DNA from 4 places in the Pseudoalteromonas sp. NH0006-46 genome. Region 3 is predicted to be linked to each of the others. Evidence: predicted binding sites of a transcription regulator. Region 3 holds the regulator's gene; each other region holds the start of a gene.
The links. Region 3 encodes sigma-54, which starts transcription at its own class of promoters, with help from an activator protein. Its sites were predicted from a motif close to GTTGGCACGNNNNTNGNNT; they were not measured.

Region 1 (4,219 bases), on a different contig from region 3:
AGGGTCTGAGGTTTGGCACTGGTTATTAATAATAATGCCGCCTCGCTCGCCTAGTTCTAGCTCAGCCACTTTGCCCAGTTGATCATAAGGGCGAATACCGGCAGAGAACAAAATTAAGTCGGTTTCTAAAAACGTACCGTCTGAAAAGTTTAATCTAAAGCGGCTAGTTTCACCTTTAACTATTTCGCTGGTCGCTTTTGAGGTATGAACAGTAACGCCTAGTTTTTCTATTTTATTTTTTAATAGCGTACCGCCTTGCCCGTCGAGCTGTACAGCCATAAGCTGCGGTGCAAACTCAACAACATGCGTATCAAGCCCTAATTGTTTAATGGCGTTTGCAGCTTCAAGTCCTAATAAACCACCACCAATTACTACACCGCTTTTACTGGCTGCGGCACTGGATTTTATTTGCTCTAAATCCTCTAGGGTGCGATAAACTAAACAATGGGGTTGATCGTTCCCCTTAATTGGCGGCACAAACGGGAACGAGCCCGTAGCAAGTACAAGCTTATCGTACGGGTATTGATCGCCAGTTTGAGTAGTTACTACTTTATTTACTCTATCAATGCCTTCAACCCACTGTTTAGTATGCACATTAATATTAAGTTGTTGATAGTTGTCTAAAGTTGTTAGTGCTAAATCGGCGGCTGTTTTGCCATCAAACACGCTTGATAAATAAACGCGGTCGTATGCAAGATTTGCTTCTCCACAAAGTACTGTAATATTTGCTTTATCATCGCTTTGACGCATTTGCTCAACAAAATGATGTCCGACCATACCATTGCCAATAATGAGTATTTTTTGCGAGGTTTGCATTAGGCATTCCTTAATGTGACGGTTTAAATTTTAAAAACAAAAAAGCCCGCCTCAGATACAAATTCATGTAACTGCGAGCGGGCTTCTTTGCCTGTGGTCATAACAACCTAAATGTATGCCGTTAAAATAACGGACTTGTATTTTATTAAAGCAATAACCTAGCCATAAAAATAAGTTACTGATTAATAGGGTTATTAATGTTTTTTGTAAATAGTAGAATCAAATATAGTGCTTTTTTGGTGCAGGGTTTGTATTAATTAGTGCAGTTTAAATGTATCTGGGACTAATAATGCACAAGTTACTTAATAAAGGACCGTATAGGTGGGAGTTTGAAGGTTAAGCTAAAACTACGTTGCATACAGCGCACATTACATGAGTGATAAGAACCCAAGTTAGGGCTAGTGATTACAGATTTTATCACTAAGTTATTGATTATTTATATAGACAAAAAGAGTAATCAAAGCTAAATGAAAACTAACGCCCAGAATAATAATTGATATGACTTTATTTGACTTACCTTTTTTAAAACTAGCAAAATCCTTAAATTGCATTTTATAACTACCGAAAGTGACTCCCTTTAGCACGAGGCAGCCGGTTGAATAAAATAAAAAACCAAAGGCCGTATCAATTACTAGCCATAAAAACATATCGAACATAATGCTCATATTAATTCCTTATATCACGTTGAGTTTTAGATTAAATCGCACAGACTAACACCCCAGTTAGTTAGTCTTAAAAATAGTTGTCACTGCTTTCAATATAATCATTTTATTAAAGCATATTCATTAAACAAAGCCAGAGCATGAAGTATAAGTAAACATAAAAACCTCTCTTCTACACGCGCTTGTGTATTTTGCAAAATGCAACTGAATCTATTGCAAGATGCGTGAAGCTTAAGTTTTTTATATTTTACATATTGATTTTCAATAGCTTAAGTTTTGGAACGGACCCTGCAATGGTTTAAATACTAAATTCATTAGGGGCTAAATTATGAAACTAAACAAATTTGCAACCGCGTGCTTACTTGCATTTCCATGCGCTGTGCTTAGTCAACCATTCGAATCGTGTCCTAGCCAAGCATTTTTAATGCAAGACTCAAACGCGCAACTTTACGGAATAGATTTAGTTTCAGCTAAACCTACCGTTTTAGCATCGCAGCTAACGTTTACTGATGAGTTAAATACTAACAGTGTTAATGCGGTCGGTTTTAATTATAAAGATCAATACATGTACGGTTACAGCAAACAATCGCTGGGTAGTGTTGTACAGCTTGGCAGCAACTACGAAATGAAGCGGTTAAACGTAATAGGTTTGCCAGTCACAAATTTTTATGTCGGTGACGTACAAGTTACGGGTGAAGGTAACGATCAACGGGCTACTTATTATGTATACCATCCTAACTTTGGTGTATTCGGTATTAATTTAGAAGGTGACCTAGATGCACCTATAACGGCAAGTTTATTACCTAATACAAATACATGGAAATTGTCTATCTATGATTTTGCTTTTCATCCTGATAGCAACCTTTTGTACGCTGTAGAACCAAACGGTAATTTATACGAAATAGATATTGCAGCAAATACCCATACGTTAATTACTCAGGTTGATGTAGGTGATGATACGGGTGCATTTGGGGCGGCGTATTTTGATGTGAAGGGCCAGTTTTATTTTAGTAACAACAAAAGCGGTAAAATCCACAAAATAGATTTAAGTGTTAGCCCAGTTGTAGGTTATACGCCCGTTGCCAATGTGTTTACATCAGGCCCTAAATCAAGCCAAAACGACGGTGCGCGCTGCGCCATTGCCGAAGTAAAAGTAACTGACAGCTCAATTGACTTTGGTGATGCGCCAGCGCCTTACAACACAAGCCTTGAGCAAAGTGGCGCAAGGCATTTATTTGATCCTAATAGCACAGGCACTGATTTAATTTATTTGGGAAGCTCGGTTGATGGCGAAAACATTAATATCGACGCCGATTTACTCTTGTCTCCTGTTGATGAGTCAGACGATGGGGTGAGCTTTGTAACGGCTATTTCGGCAGGGCAAGACTCGCAAATTATTGTAAACGCGTCTACGTCTAGCTTTTTGTATGCGTGGTTTGATTGGGACCAAAACGGCCGTTTTACTGAAGACGAAAGAATGGTGACCAAGTTAGCTATTAATGAAGGCGACAACAGTATATTAATTACAGTGCCAAGCAACACTAAATCGGGCCAAACATGGGCTCGATTTAGAGTCACCGATGGCACAGAAGCGTCGCTCATTACCGCAACAGGGGGCGTATTAGGTGGCGAAGTAGAAGACTACGAAATTACCACTTATGCGAGCGCCGTATACCCAGGTGAAAACGATTGGGTAACACTTGCTTATGAAGATAGGTGGCCGTTTTCAGGTGATTACGACTTTAATGATTTAGTACTTAATTACAGAACTACACAGCTTATGGAAGGCAGTAATGTGGTTGGCTATAAAATAGATGGCCAATTAATTGGGATTGGAGCCACATACCATAATGGTTTTGCAGTGAGATTAAAAGAAACCGTTAATGGCAGCACACGCACTATCATGCGAGATGAAGTCGATGAAGATGCGATTAGCTTTGTTATTGACGGGCAACTGCAAACAGGCAGTTTTCTTGAAGCAGATAGAAACGAAGCCATTCTTATTTTTATGCAAGACACTTGGGCGCATGTTTCAAAAGAGTCGGGCTGTAGCTACTTTAGAACAGAAGATAATTGCGATGAAAACGTAAAAGTTACCTTTAGTATGAGCATTCCTCTAAAAGAGCCAAAGGCCAAAAGTGCGTCACCTGGTACGCTACTTGACCCGTTTATTTTTGCAACAGATGGTTTTTATCACGGTGATTTTTTAGTCGGTAAAAACGCCCGAGGCTGGGAAGTGCATATTAAAAACCAAGCACCGACAGAAGCGTTTGATACTTCACTTTACAGCGTTACAAACGCAGACGATGCCAGTGTGCAAGGCAATGGTTTGTATTTTCTTAACGAAAATGGCTTGCCTTGGGCAATGGAGGTCGGTATGCAATGGCTTCATCCACTCGAAGGTATAGACATTACCGATGCCTACGGCAGCTTTGCTGAATTTGCTCAATCATCGGGTAAACAAAAGCCAACGTGGTTTAACGATTACAGTATCAGTAATGTTGTTGTGAAAGGGGAACAGTAATGAAAAAGTCACTATTAATTTTATCACTTTCAATAGGGTTAACAGCTTGTGGCGGCGGTGGTTCAGAAGAGACAAAAGCACCAGCAGTCGCTACGGTATCTACGACCTCTACACCAGCAAGTAATCCAACAGGAATTAACGCAATCACTGTTGATAACGAATTTAATTTATCTACTAAGTATTCACTTGATGTTGATGTAAACCTAGGCATGGGCGA
Region 2 (4,219 bases), on a different contig from region 3:
ACCTACAAACAAACAGTTTGATAATGGCGAACGCCCATTAAACTTACATAAAGACAACCTGGTTTGGCTAAACAAAAGCGACATAAATAATATTAATGCTAATGCAGTACAAACAACGTTTCTGTGGGGAAATACAGATGCAAGCTATGGCTCAATGATAAAACTACCAGCCGGTTTTAAGGGAGAAATTAGCACAAATACATATGAGTTTCGCGCAGTAATAATTGCAGGCAGTGTGCAATACAGCTCAAAAGGTAACTTACAAAACCTAAGTGCAGGCAGCTATATAGAATCTGCGGGAAAATTCATTCACTCGCTTGAAAACAAAAGCAATATTCCTGCAACTATTTACATTCGTAGTAATGAAACATATCAAGTAAATTAGGAAGTGCTAATTGCCTAAAGCAACATAAACAATTAAGCGCACCTCTTAGTGCGCTCAATTAACTGCTGGTGATTAAAAGCTGTAACGTGCAGTTAAGCTAATATAATCTAAATCATCTATTGTGGTGTAGCTAGTACCTACAGAAAAGTTTGTATTTATATAATAACGAGCACCTAACGTAATAGCTGTTTCACTGTCATCTGCAATATCAATGTAACCTAAGCGGCCATCAATTTCGATGCTATCAGTTAGCATTGATCTAACACCCACAGATAATCCATAGCCATTTTCATCATCCGACAAATCACTACCGCTGTACGATACTTCAGTTTCAATGTTTTCGTACGTTACTAAACCATAAAAGTCAGTGCTTTCACTCATTGCAGTGCGGTAACCTACGCCTGCGCTCAACCAATTTAGATCTACATCCAAACCATCTTCTGAGTCGCCTACAGTCTTATATTGACCAGAAACAAAAAAGTTATCGCCTAGTAATTTACTACCATCAAGCGTCCAACCATTTGCATCATCGCCATCAAGATCTGCATTTAAGTAACCGCCAGACACATAATTAAAGTTAGGTGTTTCTGCAAATGCAGCTGGGGTGGCAAAAACTGAGCTTAATAATAAGAGTGCTACTTTATTCATTTTCATGGTACTTCCTTTTAGATATATTTAAACAACACATTGTTGTACCCAATAAAATACACATCTATATTATTGATTGCAATAAGAAAGTTAATAGATTAATTAAGAATCAAGATATAAGTTAAGCAAAATAAATAATATAGAAATTAGCGTTTTGAGTGTGTAATAAATTGGTATTTACTAGAATATACTTATGAAGATTTGAAAAGTGGTGGCCCCTCCCAGACTCGAACTGGGGACCTAACGATTATGAGTCGTGTGCTCTAACCAACTGAGCTAAGGGGCCAACTTTATATAACTGCAAGGCAGTTAATTTTTAAAGCGTTTAGCCACAGAGCGACTAAAGCGGGTTGCAGTATAAAAACTTTTTTAGGGCTTGTCACTACCAAAAACCTTTATTTTAACAATCAGTAAGCTAACTGCTTAAATTGTAATCTTTTAAAGGGGCAGAGTGGTTAAATTTGGGAAAATTTTGAGTGGGTACGGTAAAAACCATTAAAAATAATATTTATTAATTGAATGCGCTGAGCGATATTTACTTACAACTAGCATAAACATAACTCAGCAACGCATTATTTTTTAGCAATAATATAAATTGCATGTATTAACCCAGGGAAGTAACCCAATAGCGTTAATAAAATATTAATCCAAAAATGCATGCCTAAGCCCACTTGTAAAAAAACACCCAGTGGTGGCAGCAAAACAGACAGTATTATACGAATGATATCCATTATTTAGCTCCTTCAAACAATTAAAAACAAAAAGCCCAGCAATGCTGGGCTTTGAGTATAACGTTATTCAGCTACGATAGATAAGTTATCTACCACATCACGAACGTCTTCAGCATTTTTAGCAATTTCGATTGCCAACTGCTTCTCCGCTGATGATTCAACCGAACCGTTTAATGTAACAACACCATTATCGGTATCTACATCAATATCGGTTCCACCTACTTCTGAATCAAATAGGAAACGTGTTGTAATAACGGTGGTGATTTTAGCGTCCGTTAGGTCGTTATCATCATCCATCATTTTAGAATCTGTATGTTTAGCGCTCATGTTTTTAACAACGGTTAGGCTGTTTTCAACGTCCATGACGCCATCTAGACTAAGTACAAGTTCTTCTGCTAGCTCTTTTTCTACTTCGCTATCAACTTTACCTGTAAGTACTACCTTGCCATTTGTTACATCAGTGTTTATGTCAAAGTTGTTTAGGTCTGTGTTCATAAGAAGCACAGTTTCTGCCTTGCCATCAATCCAAGCATCTTTACTTTCGTTTTCCCAGCTGTTTGCATGTGCACCCATTGCTGTTGTACCAAGAACTAACGCGGCGATAATAGATTTGTTAAATGTTTTCATAATCTTTCTCCTTTTGATTAAAGACACTTTAACTAATGCGAACATCAAGCCAACTTTATTTAACATTAAAAATCAATCACTTAATGATAAATTTGTATTGTTACAGCTTTGGCGTATTCCCCCTATTTACAGGGAAGTGAGTAAAACTTTCTCAAAGTGTGAAAATTACTAGATTATTGCTATTTTGGTTAATGTATCGTTAATATAACAACTAACAATTCAGCACTATAAAACTAAATCATTGATTATAAATAAAATTAATTGTGGTATACGGTTTGCTATCTAGTTAGCTAATAGCAAATACAATAAGGAATTACTCATGTCAGTTAAAGTTGAAGACCGCCCAATAGAGCAAGTACGCGAACAGGTGATTGATCAGTTAATTTATAACTATAGCCATGGCGTTATATCGGTTGAGGCATTTGAAAGACGATTAGATCAAGCAATGGACGCCAAAGACAATTTAGTGCTGCTAACGTTAGTAGAAGACCTAACACTTAATACCGACAAGCAATACAAAGCTGAAAAACAATCGCAGTTTACGCCAAATTACAGTGCACAACAGCATAGTGATGACGATATTACACTTCGTAGTATTTTGGGCTCAAACGAGAGAAGCGGACAATGGGTAGTGCCTAAAAATATTTACCTAAATAATTATATGGGCTCTGTGGTACTCGATTTCACCGACGCTATATTTACACATCAAAACGTGACAATTCATGTTAATTGTATTTTTGGTAGCGACGAAATTTATGTACCCGAGCATGTTAATGTAGTGTCTAAAATGTTTTGTATTTTAAGCACCTTAGAAAACAAATCAGTCACATTAAATAAGCGCCAAGGCCCTACCATTCATATTGAAGGCAAAGCAATATTAGGGTCGGTTGAAGTAAAGGTAAAGCGTACCATAAAAGAAAAGTTTATTAGCTTTGCAAACGATTTGAAGGCACAGCTAGGGGTAAGTAACAAATAAGTACAACCGTATTTGCTTTAATATGGCTGCTTTTTAGCAGCCATATTATAATTGCAGGCTTATAAATCATTATTTCGCTCAGCAGGAACATCGGACAAATACTCTACAAACTCAACCTCAAAACCCGAAGGGTCTCTGAAGTAGATGTTTTTTCTAAATGGATTTTTAGTACCGTGCTTATATGCTGCAAAACCCGCTTTATTTAAACGTGATACCGTATTATCTAAATTAGCCGTTACGTAAGCAAAGTGAGCAAAACCAACTTGATGTCCTGAAAGCGCTCTGTTTTCACCCTCACCATGATCGCTCATTGCTATATATTGCGTGTCGTCACCAAAGTGGATCCAACGCCTTGGTTTTCCATACCAATCACCCCGTCCTTCGCTTCGTATTACCCAATGCGGGAAAATAGCTTGGTAAAAACGAATCATGGTATCGATGTTTTTAACAACTAAGTTTACGTGTTCTAAATACATACTGTGTCCTTGTGAGTTAATTTAAACGCATCATAAAACCTCAAGCTAACTTTAGGTAAAGTGCTTTTTTATAGTTTTTATATGTAATAGAGCAGATACACGATGATTTAAATTAAATGTGCAACACTTTCAATGCTGTACAAAAAACACTCACAAGTATTTAGGGTTTATTGTTTACTTTATGTCAAAAGTAGCTAAAATACGCCGGCTGAAATATACAAACGTTCTTTTACAACCCAAAGGTAACTCCATGCATCCAATGTTAAACATTGCGGTTCGCGCTGCGCGTAACGCAGGCAAAATTTTACTTCGCGCTAGCGAAGACTTATCAAAAGTTGAAGTGCAACAAAAAGGCGCTAACGACTTAGTAACTAAT
Region 3 (4,219 bases):
GAGCGCCAGCGCTAATGAAGTTAGATACGATGTTTCTAAACGTTTTTTAACATTAATTGGAAATGCACAGGTCTCTCAAGCTGGGCAAAAAATGAATGCAAAAAGCATTACCTACGATATTGAGCAACAACTCATTAGCGCCGAAAAAGATGAAAGCTCAACGGATCGCGTGCACACCATTTTAGTACCTGTGGAGCCAAAAAAAAGCGATAAAGGTAAGCCATGAGTACATTAAAAGCAGAGCTATTAGCCAAAAGCTACAAAGGCCGAGAAGTAGTTAAAAATGTAGGCTTAGAAGTTAAAGCCGGCAGCATTGTGGGCTTACTTGGTCCTAACGGTGCCGGTAAAACCACCACGTTTTATATGATTGTAGGCTTAGTCCCTAGCGATAAAGGTAAAATATCTATCGACGAGAACGATATTACTCTTTTACCTATGCACAGTCGTGCTAGATTAGGCATTGGCTACTTGCCGCAAGAGTCGTCTATATTCAGAAAGTTAACCGTGTATCAAAACTTAATGGCTATTTTAGAAACTCGAAAGGAGCTCACTAAGCAAGCCAGAGAAGATACACTTAATAATCTATTGGATGAATTTAGTATTCAACACATTCGCGATAGCAAAGGTATGGCACTATCGGGCGGAGAGCGTCGCCGAGTAGAGATTGCACGTGCTTTAGCTGCAGATCCAAAGTTTATTTTATTAGACGAACCGTTTGCCGGCGTTGACCCTATTTCAGTGTTGGATATTAAAAAAATTATTGAACACCTTAAAAACCGTGGTATTGGTGTATTAATAACAGACCATAATGTAAGAGAAACCCTTGATGTTTGCGAAAAAGCCTACATAGTTTCTCATGGGGAACTGATTGCTTCTGGTACCCCTGAACACGTATTAAACGATAAAACTGTACGCGATGTATATTTAGGCGAGCAATTTAGGCTGTAACATTTACGCCTTATTTGTATGCATCTGCTAGTATTAATTATAACAACTTAAAAGGATTGTTAGAGATACATGAGGCAATCACTACAGCTGCGCATGGGCCAGCAACTTACAATGACACCTCAGTTGCAACAAGCTATTCGCTTGCTGCAATTAAGCACATTGGATCTTCAGCAAGAAATACAAGAAGCGCTCGACAGCAACCCATTACTTGAGGTTGAGGAGCAAGACTATGCCGATGACCTTGCAGGCAAAAATGAGCAAAAAGCAGATAATGATGAAGTGACAGTAAGTGCATCTGCAGATGAAGCCCCCAGTGAGTATGAACAAGACAGTGGTGAAGCCCTAGCAAAAGATACCGTCAGTGACGACATGGCAATGGACGTTAGCTGGGATGAGTACATGAGTGCCGCCCCAGCATCGTCTTCAGGCCCCATGCCTGAAGATGAGTCTATTTATCAAGGTGCATCGACTGAAACCCTTCACGAATACTTAATGTGGCAATTACAACTAACGCCATTTAGCCCTACGGATGAAGCGATTGCTATTGCAATAGTTGAAGCCGTGGACGACTCAGGCATATTAACCCTCAGCTGTGAAGAAATTTTAGAGAGCTTTAATCAAGATAACGACGATGACGTTGAGGTTGAACTTGATGAAATTGAAGCCGTTTTAAAGCGTATTCAATTATTTGACCCTGTTGGTATTGCAGCACGAAGCTTACAAGAATGTTTGTGTATTCAGTTAAATCAATTTGATAAAGGCACCCCTTTTATTGACGAAACAAAAATGATTTTAACCGAGCACATAGATTTGTTAGCTGCTCGCGACTACCGTACATTAATGAAAAAAACGAAGCTCAAAGAAGATGAGCTTAAAGAAGTAATGACACTTATTCATACGCTTAACCCAAAGCCTGCAGACACAATAGTGCGAGAAGAGTCTGAATATGTAATACCAGATGTGTCAGTTAAGAAAATTAAAGGCCGCTGGGTTGTTGAACTAAACCCAGACAGCATGCCAAAAATTCGTGTGAACAGCCAATATGCTGCAATGTCGCGTACAGTTAAGTCGAGCGGTGATAGCCAGTTTATTCGCTCACATTTACAAGAAGCTAAATGGTTTATTAAAAGTTTAGAAAGCAGAAACGACACACTTTTAAAAGTAACTAACTGTATCGTAAAACAACAACAAGGCTTTTTTGAACACGGTCCAGAAGCCATGAAACCTATGGTTTTAAATGATGTAGCCGAAATGGTAGAAATGCACGAATCGACAATTTCGCGCGTAACGACTCAAAAGTACATGCACACACCGCGTGGAATATTTGAGCTTAAATACTTTTTCTCAAGCCATGTAAGCACGGAAAATGGTGGAGAATGTTCATCCACAGCGATACGAGCACTTATCAAAAAATTAATCGCAGCAGAAAACTCAGCAAAACCATTGAGTGATAGCAAAATTGCGGATATATTGGCTGAGCAAGGAATTAAAGTAGCAAGACGGACAATCGCAAAATACCGCGAATCTCTTGCTATTCCACCGTCAAATCAGCGAAAGAGCCTGATCTAAGACGCTAAACAAAGAGGGTAATGCTTATGCAACTAAATTTAACTGGTCGTCATGTAGAACTAACTGATTCATTAAGAGACTATATAAATACCAAATTTGCGAAGCTAGAAAGGCACTCTGATCATATTAATAATGTTCATGTCATTCTTGATATAGAAAAATTAAATCAAAAAGCAGAAGCAACTATTCATGTAAGTGGCGCTGAATTATTCGCATCCACTGAACATCAAGATATGTATGCAGCGATTGATTCATTGATTGATAAGCTTGACCGTCAAGTAATTAAACACAAAGAGAAGCTTGCTCGACACTAATATGATGAAACTAAGTTCACTTATATGCCAGGACTGCAGCAAAGCTGCGGTCCTTTTTAATAGTAAAAAAAGAATTTTAGAATTTATTAGCGAGCTTGCTCACGATAAATTACCGTATTTGTCTCAACAAGATATTTTGGGCGCTTTATTAACTCGCGAAAAGCTAGGTAGCACAGGAATAGGAAGAGGCATAGCTATTCCACATGGTCGAATGAGCGGCGCACAAGAACCTTTAGCATTAGTATTAGTAAGTGAAACACCGATTAACTTTGATGCTATAGATAATCGACCAGTTGATATTTTTGTTGCACTCATCGTACCTGATGGTGATAACCAGCAACACTTAAAGACGCTAGCGACGATAGCTGATAAACTAAAAAACAAAGAATTTTGCAAACAGCTACGCTGTGCTAAATCGGACGCCGAGCTGTATCAAATTATTGTTGACCAATCGTAATAAATTTAAAGGGTGATTAATGGAGTTGATTATCATAAGTGGCCGTTCTGGTTCTGGTAAGTCGGTTGCTTTACGCGTTGTTGAAGATCTAGGTTATTATTGCGTAGATAACATCCCTGTAAATTTATTACCTTCTTTGGTAAGAAGCGTTTCTGATAACTACGATAAAATCGCCGTTAGCATCGATGTGCGAAACTTGCCAAAAGAACAAGATGAATTTAATCACATTATTGAATATTTACCGGGTTTTACAAAACCAACACTATTTTATTTAGACAGTGAAGATCAAACATTAATAAAACGTTTTTCAGAAACAAGACGTTTGCACCCTCTATCAATCGATTCGCTTCCGCTTGATTTAGCCATAAAAAAAGAAAAAGAACTACTTGACGTGCTAACTACTCGTGCCGATTACATGATAGATACCAGCGACTTGAGTGTTCATCAACTCGCTGAATCGATTCGTGAAAAAATATTAGGTAAAAAAGACAAGCAGCTGATTGTCACATTTGAATCATTTGGTTTTAAACATGGTATACCTAAAGAAGCAGACTACGTATTTGATGCACGTTTTTTACCTAACCCACATTGGGAGCCTGAACTAAAACCACTCAATGGTTTAGACCAGCCAGTAAAAGATTATTTAGCTAGCCACAGCATAGTTCAAAAGTTCACATGGCAAATACAAACTTTTGTGCAAACCTGGTTGCCTCATTTAGAACGCAATAACCGTAGCTACTTAACGATTGCTATTGGTTGTACTGGCGGACAACATCGCTCTGTATATTTAGCGCAAACAATTGGTGAAAGCTTTGCAGTTACACACCCTAATGTAAAAATACGCCACAGAGAACAAGAAAAATAATTTATATAAACTAATAACCTGTTCAGCTTTGATAGAGTAATGTATGCGCATAGAAGACACTTTTTT
Region 4 (4,219 bases), on a different contig from region 3:
CGACCTTGCTTGGTTTTTACTTACTTGTTTTATTTTCACCTACGCATGCAGTTGGGCAATTTTGGTTTTGGCTAACAGGCACGCAGCTGGCGTTTAGTTTTCAGGGGGTGGTTATTGGTTCGCTTTTTTATTCTCTTCCTTTTGTAATGCAGCCCTTAGTTGCAGGGTTTAAGCAAATTAATCAAACCTATAATGAAGCTGCAATAGCACTGGGGTTAAGCCACTTTAAACGCTTTGTTTATTTAATTTTGCCGTTATTAAAACCCAGTATAGGTAGTGCGTTTGCATTGGGTTTTGCGCATACATTGGGTGAGTTTGGCTTAGTACTTATGATTGGTGGCAACATACAAGGAGAAACTCAAGTGGTTTCTATTGCTTTGTACGACCATGTGGAATCGTTGAACTATGCAGCTGCGCATCAGCTTTCGCTTATTTTACTCGCTATTTCGTTTGCCTGTTTAGTGCTCTTATTTAAATTTAATAAAAGCATAGTGGGGGTTAAACAATAACATGATTAAATTAACCCTATTTAAAGCACTTAATCATTTTGATTTAGATATAAAGCTTCACCTTGAATCGTTTTCTATAGCTGGGGTTTTTGGCCCATCAGGTTCAGGAAAGTCGACATTGCTGCGCTGTATTAGTGGGCTTGAGGGCGAGCAGAGTGTTTATATAAATCACCAGCAAGTGGATCACTTACCGACTGAGCAACGCGGGGTAACACTACAGGTTCAGTCTTGCCCATTATTTCCGCATTTAGATGTGGCAGGTAATTTAGCGTTCACACAAACGCATTGTACTAATAGGCATACTGATTTAACCGAGCAAAAAGTAATAGAGGCGCTTGAATTACAACCATTATTAAAGCGCGATGTACATAGTTTGTCGGGCGGAGAGCGCCAACGTGTTGTGTTTGCCCGCACATTATTAGCAGGGCAAAAATTTATTATTTTAGATGAACCATTTAGCGCTCTTGACTGGCCACTGCGCTTTAAAACACTTTCAACAATTAGTGAGCTTGCTGCAGAATATAATATTAAATTTATACTTGTGAGCCACTCTTTAAAGGAGTTGTTGTTTTGTTGCGATACCCTTGTGCAACTTAATAATGGTAAGGTAATTAATCACGGCCCAAGTGCGCTGGTGGCTAAAGCTATTTACGCTAATAATAAACAAACACCACTGAGCCTAATTAACTTTCAAATAATTAAATTTGATGAAAAATACGGCGTGTATCAGCTTAAACTGCACGAAAGCGAACAGCAGCTATTTGCATTACCCAGCGCTGTGGAGCAAGGAAGTAAACTGATATTAGAGTGTGAGAAAATATCTGTCAGTGCCGATAGGCCAGTAAATGTAAATAACAGTAATGTGTTAGTGGGGGTGCTTGTTAATGCAGAACTTATTAACGGCTCATGGCAGCTTGCGTTAAATATTGATGGGCAAACCTTGTATTGTTTGCACTCTAAAAGGCTACGGGAGCAAAGTAGCTACAAATTAGGCGATACACTTTACGCCGCTATTCATAACTTGGAGTAAAATAATCAAAACCCGAGTTATTGACTACATGTGGGGCACTGGCTATTTTTAGGGATTTTAAAGCGGTTAAACTCCATGCTGAGCCCATCCACCAGCAATAAATGTTCACTCAAGCCGCTTGGTAAACCCGCAAGTATTTTTAGTGCCTCAGTTGCCTGAATACTGCCAATTAGCCCAACAATAGGGGAGAGCACGCCAGATTCAGAGCAGCTTTGTGTTTGTTCATTAAAAAACTGCGATAAGCACGCGTAGCAATGGCTATTTTCCTGCATGGTAAAACAGGCAACTTGGCCTTCCATTCTAATTGCAGAGCCTGAAACGAGCGGTGTTTTTGTTTTATAACAGGCGCTATTGAGTAAATTACGTGTAGGCAAGTTATCAGAGCAATCGATTACTATATCAATATTATTTAATAGCTCGTCAAGCGTTGACTGCTCATCTAAAAATACATCAATTGTATGTATATCTATTTCATCATTTAGACTCGCTAACTGTGCTTTAGCCGCGTGTGTTTTTAAGCATCCTATGTCTGTTTGTTTATAAAGTACCTGCCTTTGCAAGTTAGTCGCATCAACCACATCGTTATCTACAAGCGTTAAGGTTCCTACCCCTGATGCTGCTAAGTACTGTGCAACGGGGCAGCCCAAACCGCCTAAACCTACTATAAGCGCATGAGACTGCCATATTTTTTCTTGCCCCTCTATATCTAATTTAGGAAGCATTATATGACGCGAGTAGCGCAGTTGTTGTTGGTAAGTCAGGGCTGGTTTAGTCATTAGCGGCTTCTCATTATTTTTATACACAATAGCAATTTTTAGAATATGTGGGCAAGAACGGGGTTAAAAGTAATTGCACTGTTAGTGCTCACATTGATTACCTTAACAGTGCAAATGAAAATTATAACGAATTAGGGAAAACGTAAGTCAATGATTTTTAATAAAATAAATTATTGGCTCGCTAATTGCTCAGTATGGTTAACGTGAAATTAACAAATGCAGCAGTGTAATTAATAATAAAGTAGTAACTGCTATAAATAACTACAAACGTAACTAAGGAAAAATAACATGCAACCGAGTACTGGGTTTAATCTCATATCGTTTAGCGGAAAAATGAAAATACTGCATTTAAGCTGGATGGTGTTTTTTATCTCATTTTTTGTCTGGTTTAACCATGCGCCATTATTAGGCGCTATAGCGGGTTCGCTAGGTATTACTATGGCACAAGTAAAAACGCTGCTTATTTTAAATGTGGCTTTAACAATACCTGCGCGTGTTGTGGTGGGTATGCTTACCGATAAATTTGGGCCGCGTATTGTTTATGCGGCTTTACTCATTACGTGTAGTATTCCGTGTTTTATGTTTGCATTGGCCACTACGTTTGAGCAAGCCGCTATCGCGCGTTTTGCACTTGGCTTTATTGGTGCGGGTTTTGTTGTGGGCATTCGTATGGTGAGCGAGTGGTTCCCGGCAAATGAGTTGGGTACAGCCGAAGGTATTTACGGTGGCTGGGGTAACTTTGGTTCTGCAGCTGCTGCTATGCTATTGCCTGTATTAGCGCTTATGTTTGGCGGTGACGATGGCTGGCGTTATGCGATAGGCCTAACCGGTGTATTAAGCGTCATTTTTGGTGTTATATGGTACGTAAACGTAACTGACGCGCCAAAAGGTGGCACTTACTTTAAGCCTAAAAAAGTAGGAGCAATGGAAGTAACGAGTAAAGGCGACTTTGTACTACTTCTTATAATGAAGCTACCTATGTACGGTGCTTTAGCACTACTTACTTGGAAATTATCGCCTACTGGCGCAAACTTACTTTCAGAAAATTTTGTTATTGGTACATATGTATTTTTGGTGCTGCTTTATCTTTACGAAGTTTATAAAACGTACGACATAAACGGCCATATTTTTAAGCAACCTGTTCCTGAATCACACCGTTACGAATTTAAACAAGTGGCAGTTTTAAATATTCTTTATTTTACAACATTTGGCTCAGAGCTTGCCGTTGTATCTATGTTGCCATTATTTTTTAGTGAGGTGTTTGGCCTTGATATGGTGTACGCAGGCTTACTTGCATCAGCCTATGCATTTATGAACTTAGCCTCTCGCCCGGGTGGTGGTTGGATCTCAGATAGAATGGGTCGTCGTAAAACACTGATTGTACTTACCACCGGCTTAGCTGTAGGTTATTTTGTTATGGGCTTAGTTGACGCTAGCTGGCCGCTTTGGCTTGCAGTTGCCGCTGCCATGGCGTGTTCGTTTTTTGTGCAAGCAGGGGAAGGCGCTGTATTTGCGGCTGTGCCACTTATTAAACGCCGTTTAACTGGGCAAATTGCAGGTATGACGGGAGCCTACGGTAATGTAGGGGCTGTTGTATATTTAACGGCGCTCTCATTAGTTGATTATCAAACATTCTTTATGATTATTGCTGCAAGTGCATTGTTAGGTTTAGGTGCATTATTTTTCATGAAAGAACCCGATGGCCATATCACAGAAGTAAACGAAGATGGCACCGTTGAACTTATTTCTGTGACTTAAGGCATATTTATGTTTGATGAAACCCAAAAAGCCAGCGCACTTACAAACGAACTTAACGTTGAGTTTGGTGGGCACAGTAGCAAAGGTATAAAAACCGAAAACCAAGATGCGTTTGCTGCTCTTAATACTCAAACGCAAGAAAAAGA

Region 1: the regulator sigma-54 is predicted to act here: its motif matches at 1,754-1,772, upstream of AC27I2_RS13270 (LruC domain-containing protein).
Region 2: the regulator sigma-54 is predicted to act here: its motif matches at 2,427-2,445, upstream of AC27I2_RS05915 (BON domain-containing protein).
Region 4: the regulator sigma-54 is predicted to act here: its motif matches at 2,488-2,506, upstream of AC27I2_RS13190 (NarK family nitrate/nitrite MFS transporter).

What each region holds. Positions count from the first base shown of each region.
Region 1 is NZ_BAAJML010000006.1:197,957-202,175, forward strand. Features, by position in the region: gene nirB (nitrite reductase large subunit NirB) at 1-816, opposite strand, end outside; gene AC27I2_RS13270 (LruC domain-containing protein) at 1,807-4,002, shown strand; gene AC27I2_RS13275 (hypothetical protein) at 4,002-4,219, shown strand, end outside.
Region 2 is NZ_BAAJML010000002.1:238,808-243,026, reverse strand. Features, by position in the region: gene AC27I2_RS05935 (DUF4437 domain-containing protein) at 1-385, shown strand, start outside; gene AC27I2_RS05930 (outer membrane beta-barrel protein) at 458-1,039, opposite strand; tRNA gene AC27I2_RS05925 (tRNA-Ile) at 1,243-1,319, opposite strand; gene AC27I2_RS05920 (YqaE/Pmp3 family membrane protein) at 1,606-1,764, opposite strand; gene AC27I2_RS05915 (BON domain-containing protein) at 1,828-2,391, opposite strand; gene AC27I2_RS05910 (LiaF domain-containing protein) at 2,711-3,367, shown strand; gene AC27I2_RS05905 (VOC family protein) at 3,427-3,843, opposite strand; gene suhB (inositol-1-monophosphatase) at 4,094-4,219, shown strand, end outside.
Region 3 is NZ_BAAJML010000001.1:248,431-252,649, reverse strand. Features, by position in the region: gene lptA (lipopolysaccharide transport periplasmic protein LptA) at 1-226, shown strand, start outside; gene lptB (LPS export ABC transporter ATP-binding protein) at 223-948, shown strand; gene AC27I2_RS01110 (RNA polymerase factor sigma-54) at 1,018-2,517, shown strand; gene hpf (ribosome hibernation promoting factor) at 2,544-2,831, shown strand; gene ptsN (PTS IIA-like nitrogen regulatory protein PtsN) at 2,836-3,288, shown strand; gene rapZ (RNase adapter RapZ) at 3,308-4,153, shown strand; gene AC27I2_RS01090 (HPr family phosphocarrier protein) at 4,197-4,219, shown strand, end outside.
Region 4 is NZ_BAAJML010000006.1:177,852-182,070, forward strand. Features, by position in the region: gene modB (molybdate ABC transporter permease subunit) at 1-509, shown strand, start outside; gene AC27I2_RS13180 (ATP-binding cassette domain-containing protein) at 511-1,539, shown strand; gene AC27I2_RS13185 (HesA/MoeB/ThiF family protein) at 1,557-2,315, opposite strand; gene AC27I2_RS13190 (NarK family nitrate/nitrite MFS transporter) at 2,604-4,073, shown strand; gene AC27I2_RS13195 (bifunctional protein-serine/threonine kinase/phosphatase) at 4,083-4,219, shown strand, end outside.